DNA from 2 places in the Shewanella sp. VB17 genome. Region 1 is predicted to be linked to the other one. Evidence: riboswitches for the same ligand, from Rfam matches in the RefSeq annotation. Region 1 holds a riboswitch; the other holds the start of a gene.
What was found. Region 1 has a riboswitch for cyclic di-GMP ahead of HQQ94_RS12240 (glycosyl hydrolase family 18 protein). Riboswitches for the same ligand answer to the same signal wherever they lie in the genome.
Positions count from the first base shown of each region.

Region 2: another riboswitch for cyclic di-GMP. It lies ahead of HQQ94_RS07340 (glycosyl hydrolase family 18 protein); the one in region 1 lies ahead of HQQ94_RS12240 (glycosyl hydrolase family 18 protein).

Region 1 covers NZ_JABRVS010000001.1:2,851,179-2,855,614, forward strand. Annotated here, with positions in the region: gene HQQ94_RS12240 (glycosyl hydrolase family 18 protein) at 1-2,355, opposite strand, end outside; cyclic di-GMP riboswitch class I at 2,438-2,525, opposite strand; gene HQQ94_RS12245 (RHS repeat-associated core domain-containing protein) at 2,742-3,998, opposite strand; gene HQQ94_RS12250 (RHS repeat-associated core domain-containing protein) at 4,061-4,436, opposite strand, start outside.
Region 2 covers NZ_JABRVS010000001.1:1,724,371-1,728,806, reverse strand. Annotated here, with positions in the region: gene HQQ94_RS07340 (glycosyl hydrolase family 18 protein) at 1-1,923, opposite strand, end outside; cyclic di-GMP riboswitch class I at 2,076-2,193, opposite strand; gene HQQ94_RS07335 (phytochelatin synthase family protein) at 2,471-3,268, shown strand; gene HQQ94_RS07330 (aminopeptidase P family protein) at 3,510-4,436, shown strand, end outside.

The DNA.
Region 1 (4,436 bases):
ATAAACCGTACTGCTGTCCCATACAGGATAATGATTAGCATTGGGATCGGTAACGGTGCAGCTACCTCCAGTGTGGCTCGGTGTAACCGTGAGTGTGCTAACAGCACTAGCATCAAGTGAGCCATCGGAGACCAGCACACTCAAAGGATAATCTGTGCTGGTATCGACATCTGAACCTGTGAGCGTTAATGTTGCCGTGTTTGAGCCTGAGGCAGAGATCTGTGCAGGTACCGTCCAGTGGTAAGTTAATGGATCGCCATCGGGATCCGATCCCGTTGCAGTGATACTGATAGATTTTCCTGACTCAACGGTCACTGTGGGATTAACACTCACAATAGGCGCTTGATTTGGCGTGTCAGCTTTGTTGATCACCCTGACCGTGTCATCAGCCGTTAACCCTTGTGGATCGGTTACGGTTAAATTAAATTGATATTCAACATCCTCAAAGGTTTCAGTCAGTATCATTTTTGCTTCAGCTTGATTAGCCTGACTAATGCTCACGCTAGGGCCTGAAGTTTGTGTCCACGCATAAGTCAGTATTTCGTGTTCAGGATCGTAAGAACCACTGCCATTTAAGGTGATGTCTGCAGGTCCTGTGACATTCAAATCAGCACCTGCATTGGCAATGGGCGCTTTATTAGCTGGTGGAGTGGTGCCTTCACCATTGCCTAATCCTTCATGGATAGCATTGAGTATGTCACCATTATCAGCATCGATTTCCCAAGCAAACATGCCGCCCAGCTGATGATTAATTACATATTGGCCTTTTGCTTTAACTGAACGTTCATTATCATAAGTGATCAAGTCACCCGTAGAGGCTTTGAATAAATAAGGTGCCTCAGCGGTTTCATCGTAATGATATTCCCAATCACTGCCCATGTGCTTATTAACGATTTGGCGATAGTCAATAACGCCATCTTCCCATGTCCCTGCTATCTTGCCTGTTGCTGTGCCAGTAAAGGGGTTGTTATCTTGATAATCATGCACGCCCGTCCAGCCACGACCATACATAGCTGCCCCGACCACGATTTTACCCGGTGTCACACCTTGAGTTAATAGTGCTTTGACGCCTTTGTCAGTCGTATAACGGGTATTAGGATCCCAACTTGCATCGTAAAGCGATGTTTGATGCCCCAGCTCAGTATTGCTCCAACCCCCATTGAAGTCGTAGCTCATTAAGAAGATATAATCCATGTACTGCTGTGCAGCCTGATAATCCACTTTGGCTATTTTATCATCACCGGCACTAATGGCTGATGTTAATTCATAACTGCGACCAGTTTCGTCACTCAACGTATTGAGCATATTACGTAGATCTTGCATTAAGAGCACATAGGTTTGCCCATCACTACTACTGCCTAAATCACCATTAGCGCCATCGCCACCAGGAAACTCCCAATCGATATCAACCCCATCGAAAAACTTCCAGGTTTGTAAAAATTCTTTGACTGAGGCTACGAAGGTGTCTCGTTTGGTTTTATCACCAAATTGGAAGAAGGGATCGGATAAGGTCCAGCCACCAATTGAAGGCAGAATTTTTAAATCAGGGTTGGCTTGTTTCAATGCCATTAATTGGCCGAAATTACCTTTATAGGGATCAGCATAGTCGCTAACACCTTCTTGCCCTAACTGTATCGCTGCCCAAGGATCGTGTATCGCGACTTTGAAATCTTCACGTCCCTGACAGGCCTTTTGTAAAGATTGGAAGCTTTTTCCTTCTTCAATGTCTTTGAGGCTGTCGTTAATGCCATCACCACCACAAATAGGAGTAAAGCCGTATAAAATATGGGTGAGGTTTTGTGCCGGAATTTTATCCACTGTAAATTTGCGGCCATAGACGCCCCATTCAACAAAGTAAGCACCAACCACTTTACCGGATTGATTGGCATAAGGACGATTGTTTTCCATTAATGGGGTATTAAGAGGTGCGAGGTGTTTGCCATCGGTGTCGGCGACCAAAATTTCTTTCGCTGCGCTGCTAGTACAACCATCACTGTTACAAAGTTGCACTAGCATCTGATAACGTCCGCTATCCTTTACGCTAAAGCTGGCTTTTCCTGATGTGCTCGATGGGCCTTCCCACACGATGTTATCATCGAGTAACACTTGGGCGGTATCGCCCACTTCACCATACCAAATGTCCCAAGCAACAGAGACGTTAGCAGCTTCGTTAACGGTAACCAATTCATTGTAGGCTGTCGCTGTTTGGCTGATCTCAACAATGGCAAATTTAGTGTCACCATACTGAATGGTAGGGGCACTTGGAATGGCAGCTTGGATACTGGCACTAAAGGCACTTATTCCAATCGTGGATGCGACCAAAAGAGCGGTGGTTGATATTTTTGTATTGAACATAATTCGTTCCCTATTGAGTGAATAACATCAATGAGGCAATTAAACGCAAGTACAGGTTATTCTTATGATTAACAATCTATCCTGTAGTAACCCCGCTATCCTAGGTAACAATTACCCTTAGACCGGAGGTTTTGCGTCCCAGTATTTCAACTGGTTTGCCTTTAATTATAGTGAAACCCAATGACAGCGCTGTCACATGGTTGCAATCATGATATGTGCTATTAACAAATGCAAACGAATAATGCAAAAAAATTGACATATTAACCTTAATAAACATTGCGTTAACTGAAGTTAACATTTTATTACTCATGTATCTATTGTGGTTCAGTTTTTGAGTAGCACCCCTAATGTTAATTAAGGGCACCAATGAGGATACGCGATCTTACTTATTTATAGAGTGCATCAAAACCACCTCCAAATGGGGTGTGACATCGACAATGGATCATGTCGATTTCAGAATAGCGTAAACCGGCTTTTTGTAATGATTTTAGTAATTGCTTGTTAGTGGTGACTCTTCCTGGTCTAATGGCCATCACATCAATCTGACTCCTTTTGGCGGTATATTGCATTTGTTGTGCAGTGTCCTCCGGAAAATTGGACAGTAAATAAGTTTTTGATTTATGCCCTTGTCCAATGATTTCCGTGGGCAATAATGTACCTCCGGTCGCAGTTGATAAACCCGGATCGACCAGCGCCTTACCATGAGGCGCATAATAATTTAGCTTGGTATCAGCAGTGAACCCAGCCGTTGGTGAAGCCATACCGTGAGAAGTGAGCACGAGTCTACTCGAAGATTGATTAGGATCTCCTTGATACAAAAGAAAATTACGACCTACTGGCTTGCCTTTATTAGCACTTGTAATCGTACTGTTCATTCCAGTGGGGAATCGCGTTTTTGTTGATGTGAATCCTTTACTTATTCCTTTGCCAAGTCCAAAGGTCGCTAGGCCGATAACGGCGCCGATCCCTGCGTTGATCCCCGCTTGTTTGGTGTCAATACCGGTGGCCACATTTAACCCAAAATCAGCCGCACCAGAGACGACGGCGTCTGCCACCGCTAAGCCCACTTGAGCACCTGTTTTAGCCCCAACAGCGGCAGCGCCAAAACCGCCACTGATAAAGCCTAAAGCCGCACCGATCCCCACTTGCTTCCAGTCAAATTTAGTGTCAGTTGCCGCCGCGCGTATTCCTTCAGCGGCAGCGGAAATACTGGCGCCTACCACAGCGCCGACAATCGCCCCAATTAACAAGCTCATGAGCGCGAAATGACCACTGGGATCTTTCAGGTTTATCGGATCGCCCAGACAATAGGCATAAGAGTTAATCCCGCCTTTGCCAAACGGGCTCATGCTGTCACTAGCGTGAAAGCGCATCAGTGCCGGGTTATAAACACGATAACCCTTGCCTAAATGATACAATCCCGTGGCTGAATCTTGCCGCTCACCATTAAAGCCTAAGCTGTTTTTTGCAAGCGAGCTTTTGCCTGCACTGACGTTGACAATTTGCCCAGCAGCACTAGCAACCGCAGGGGAGAGTCCCGCAAGAGGTGAGGTCGCCATTAAGAGGGATGAATGTTTTATAAAGCGTCTGCGTGATTCATTGACGGATAAATTTATATGGATTTTTTTGTTAATATTATTCATGCCCAGCCAGCCTCTCTATGGATATCATTTAGTTTGTTATTCTTCGATTTTGTAAAAAACGCCTATGTGAATGGGTTAACACCAGAATAAATAAGATCAATTTTTTTAAATGGGATATTCCCTGGATAAGTCACTTCACTGATTGTGCTTCCTAGGGTGATTGCTCTTGGTTCTAGAAATTGTTGATCTCTAAAACTAAACACAAAACTATGGGTGGCACTATTACTGTATTTCTCTTCACCAAGAAATAGATTTAGATGAGCTTGCTCATTACTCATGGCATCTTTAGCTTGCGCGAGATAGACTGAGTTACTGGCTTTGACTCCACGTCTAGAATAATCTGGCGTTGCTCTGAAGTAGTGACTACCAGATATTGCCTCATAGCCTTCTTTACTTGTGTAGTGAATATAAAGTGGTTTTCCATTAAAGGTGCCGTTA
Region 2 (4,436 bases), 1.1 Mb from region 1:
TACTGTCAATGAGAACTCATAAACAATATCGGTAACGGTTATCGGTAAAGTGAAACTCACTTGTGCCTTATCCACATTACCTAACACTAAAACAGGACCCGATATTTGTGACCATGCATAAGTCAGCACCTTATTTTCAGGATCGCGAGATAAGCTGCCATTAAGAGTCACATCAACAGGCCCTGTTACTCGCTGCGCCATTCCAGCATTGGCAATTGGCGCCTTATTCACAGGTGGAATTGTGTCATCTCCATGACCTAAACCTTCATGCATGGCATTGAGAATATCACCATTATCAGCATCGATTTCCCAAGCAAATAACCCACCTAACTGATGCCTTGTGACATACTGACCTTTGGCTTTAACAGAGCGAGGATCATCGAAAGTAATTAAATCACCCGTTGATGGTTTAAATACATAAGGCGCCTCAGCAACTTCATCATATTCGTATTGCCATTCACCAGACATATATTCATTCACTATCTGACGATAATCGACAACGCCACCTTCCCAAGTTCCTTTTACTTTTCCTGTTGCTGTTCCCGTAAATGGATTGCCATCTTGATAATCATTAACCCCAGTCCAACCACGGCCATACATGGCCGTACCAATCACTATTTTTTCTGGTGTCACCCCCTGTGCTAACAGTTTGTTTACGGCTATCTCAGTAGTGTATTCAGTCTCTGGTTTCCAGCTTGCGGCATAAAGCGCAGTCTGATGGTTTAAATCAGTATTAGACCATCCTCCGTAGAAGTCATAAGTCATCAGAAAAATATGATCCATGTATTGCTGTGCATCTTGGTAATCGACTATCGCAATTTTATCCGCACCCGCACTAATCGCTGAGGTTAACTGGTAATCCCTTCCGGTTTCAATGCTTAACTCATCAAGCATGGCACGTAACTCTTTCATCAGTAAAACATAGGTTTCACCGTCTGTTTCAGGATCGCCTAAGTCAGGATTCGCCCCTTTGCCACCAGGAAATTCCCAATCGATATCAACCCCATCAAAAAACTTCCAAGTCTGTAAAAACTCTTTCACTGAAGCGACAAAACGATCACGCTTAATTTTATCGCCCAAAAAGTAAAAAGGATCAGATAAGGTCCAGCCGCCAACAGAAGGAAGAATAATAAGATCAGGTTGTGCCTGTTTAAGGGCCATTAACTGGCCAAAATTGCCCTTATAAGGGTCTGAATATTCGCTGACACCTAACTGAGGCATTTGCAGCGCAGCCCACGGATCGTGAATCGCCACCTTAAAATCTTCACGGCCACTACAAGCACGCTGCAGCGATTGAAAACTCCCTTCTATTTCTTTCAAACTGTCATTGATGCCATCACCGCCACAAATAGGCGTGAAACCATAAAGAATATGAGTGAGATTCTTGGTCGGAACCTTATCTAACGGGAATTGGCGGCCATACACCCCCCACTCAACAAAGTAGCTGCCAACCACCTTGCCAGATTGATTAGTATAAGGTTGATTGTTTTCACCAAACTGAGTATCGAGCGGCAATAGATGACTACCATCGGTGTCAGCAACAATAATGGATTTCTCGTCACTTAACGTACAGCCGTCAACATCACATAACGCCACCTGCATTTGATAACGCCCACCTTGGCGCACATTAAAATTAGCGACCCCAGAAGCCGTTGATGCTCCAGACCACACCTCAACCCCATCAAGTAACACTTTAGCTCTATCACCGAGTGAGCCACTCCACAAACTCCAACTAACAGAGACCTCGGCGGCATCCTTAACCGTCACAAGTTGGTTATATGCAGAAGCAGATTGATTGACTTCTATAATCGAAAATTTTGTTTCACCCCAGCCGATAGTCGGTTTTCCAGGGGCGGCATACACTGATGTTGAAATCCCCCCTACAACGACTAACCCAGCCATGAATAGTTTTGTATTAACCATTGGATGTCCTTATTCTGTTATTTTTATACATTCATCAAAATAAGACAAACAAAGCACCAACAGGAGTAAAGCCTATCTTGAATACCACGAGTACCTGATCCATTGACCTTATCAGTAATCTGAATCATCGAGCACTACATGAAGAAACGCCCTGTAATATCCCCACGTTCATAGATACCACCATGATTTTGAGAGCTCTCCCTCTCAAACCATCTCTTTAATTTGGAGGCTTTGCGTGCCAACTTTTATGTTGGTCTGCCTTTATATAGATACATGTTAGCGATAGGATGACAACGCTGTCAGCCATTATTAGCATAGGTAATATTTGATAAAATATGCAATGTCACATGCTTACTTTTATGTAAATTGATGATTTATTAGCATGCTAAACAGCCTTTAAAAAGCCGCAGAGATACCTATTAGACCAACAAAAATTAATCTAAATGAATAAAATTTAATTGGTAAATTAAGTGGTCATTCTTAAAAATACCTCTCGATAATTAGATCATGCCTGTCAGCACAGGTATTCACTTTAATGAGACTTTAGATGTTATTAAAAAAGAAGCGATACTTAGCCCCTCTGACTTGCTTTATCTTGTTATTATCACAAGCTCCAAGTTTTGCAGGCGACACTCTAGATTGGGCTAGCCAAGAGGGAGTCAGCCGGCTCAGCGCTGCCAAGATAAAACAAGATTTTTTCCATTTAGCCCCTCAATTTGAAGGACAATCAAATAAGACCTTCTGCGGTGTGGCTTCTATGGTCATTATTGCTAATACCCTGCGATCTTCCCCGGAAAATACCGACATTCCTTTAGATAACAGTCGCCTCACTCAAGCTGAAGGCGCTTATTTCCCCAAAGGCGTCAGTCCCCTATTTCATCGCTACAGCCAAGAGTCGATACTCAAAGAGAGCAACAAAACACGGGCACAGATATTAGGTGAGCCTAAAATTAAAGGCGGAAAACACGATTACGGTATGCAGCTATCTGAGATCACGGCGCTGGCCGAATCTTTAGCCCTAAAGGTTCAATCCACCAATGTCATGCCAAAGCAACTCGACGATGCTAATTATGTCCTATCAACCAAGGAACAACTCAAACGTGCCCTTGAGCAACCCGATAGCTATGTGATCGCTAATTATTCTAGAAAGACCTTAAATCAACAGGGTAGTGGGCACTTTTCACCTTTAGCCGCCTATGATGAAACATCCGATTCATTTCTTATTATGGACGTATCTAACACCTATCAAACATGGGTATGGGTCAGCACACACGATCTATTGCAAGCAATGGCAACTCAAGATCAAAATAAAACCCGTGGTTTTGTGATTATCACAGAAGCTTAACCTTACTCTGCCCACTATTTTCGTGTTAACAATCATTCGAAAATAGTGGCAAAATGTCGCTAATTGCAACCATTATTCGCGAAAAAAGCTTAAGTAGCTGACATATACGCTAAATCTACATGAAAAAAATCACGCTTGCGTCACTTCCCTAGTCTAATGTTAGCTGCGATAATCATAGGCAATGCTAACCCCTGCTGATCAACATCCCATATCCACACGTTCAGCCATCACTGGAGCTAATATGATACCTACCATTGCCTCACGCCTCGATGCTGTGCGTCACGACATGGCCCAAGATAACCTCGATGCGTTTATTATCCCACGGGCCGATGAGTATTTAGGTGAATATGTACCAGAACGTAATGAACGCTTGCAATGGATAAGCCATTTCACAGGCTCAGCAGGAATGGTTATCGTATTAAAAAATAGCGCAGCAATTTTTGTCGATGGCCGTTACACCTTGCAAGTCCGACAACAGGTAGATAGTGAACTTTTTCAATATTTAAGCCTAACTGATACTCCACAAATTCAGTGGTTAGTCGATACTTTATCGGCTGATGCCCGTATCGGCTATGATCCACGCTTACATCCATTAAGTTGGCAAAAAAAAGCAAATACTGAATTCACTAAAGCCTCAATGCAACTTATTGCTATTAAAGATAATCCTATCGACAACCATTGGCAAAACAGACCCGCGGCTTCAGCGGCGCCGGCAATCTTATTTGATCACCACAGCGCCGGAAAAACCAGTCAACAAAAACGCCTTGAGATCGGTAACATAGTTAACCACTCTGGCGCTGATATGGCCCTTATCACCTCGCTTGATTCATTTTGCTGGTTGCTCAATATTCGTGGCAGCGATGTGCCTCGCTTACCTGTTATCTTAGGCTCAGCACTACTCCACGCCAACGGTGATATGCTCGTTTTTACTCAATTAGATAAACTGCCGACAGGAATTAATACCCATGTCGGTACTGGAGTCAGCTTTAAAGCTGAAACTGAGCTAGAACCAACCTTAAAGTCGCTTTCGGGCAGTAAACTACTGGCAGATCCACACTCAGCCAACGCATGGTCACAACTGACCGCAGAACAAGCTGGTGCCAACTTAATTGCAGGCTCTGATCCCGTCTCTCTCATCAAGGCGCAGAAGAACCCCAGCGAACTTGCC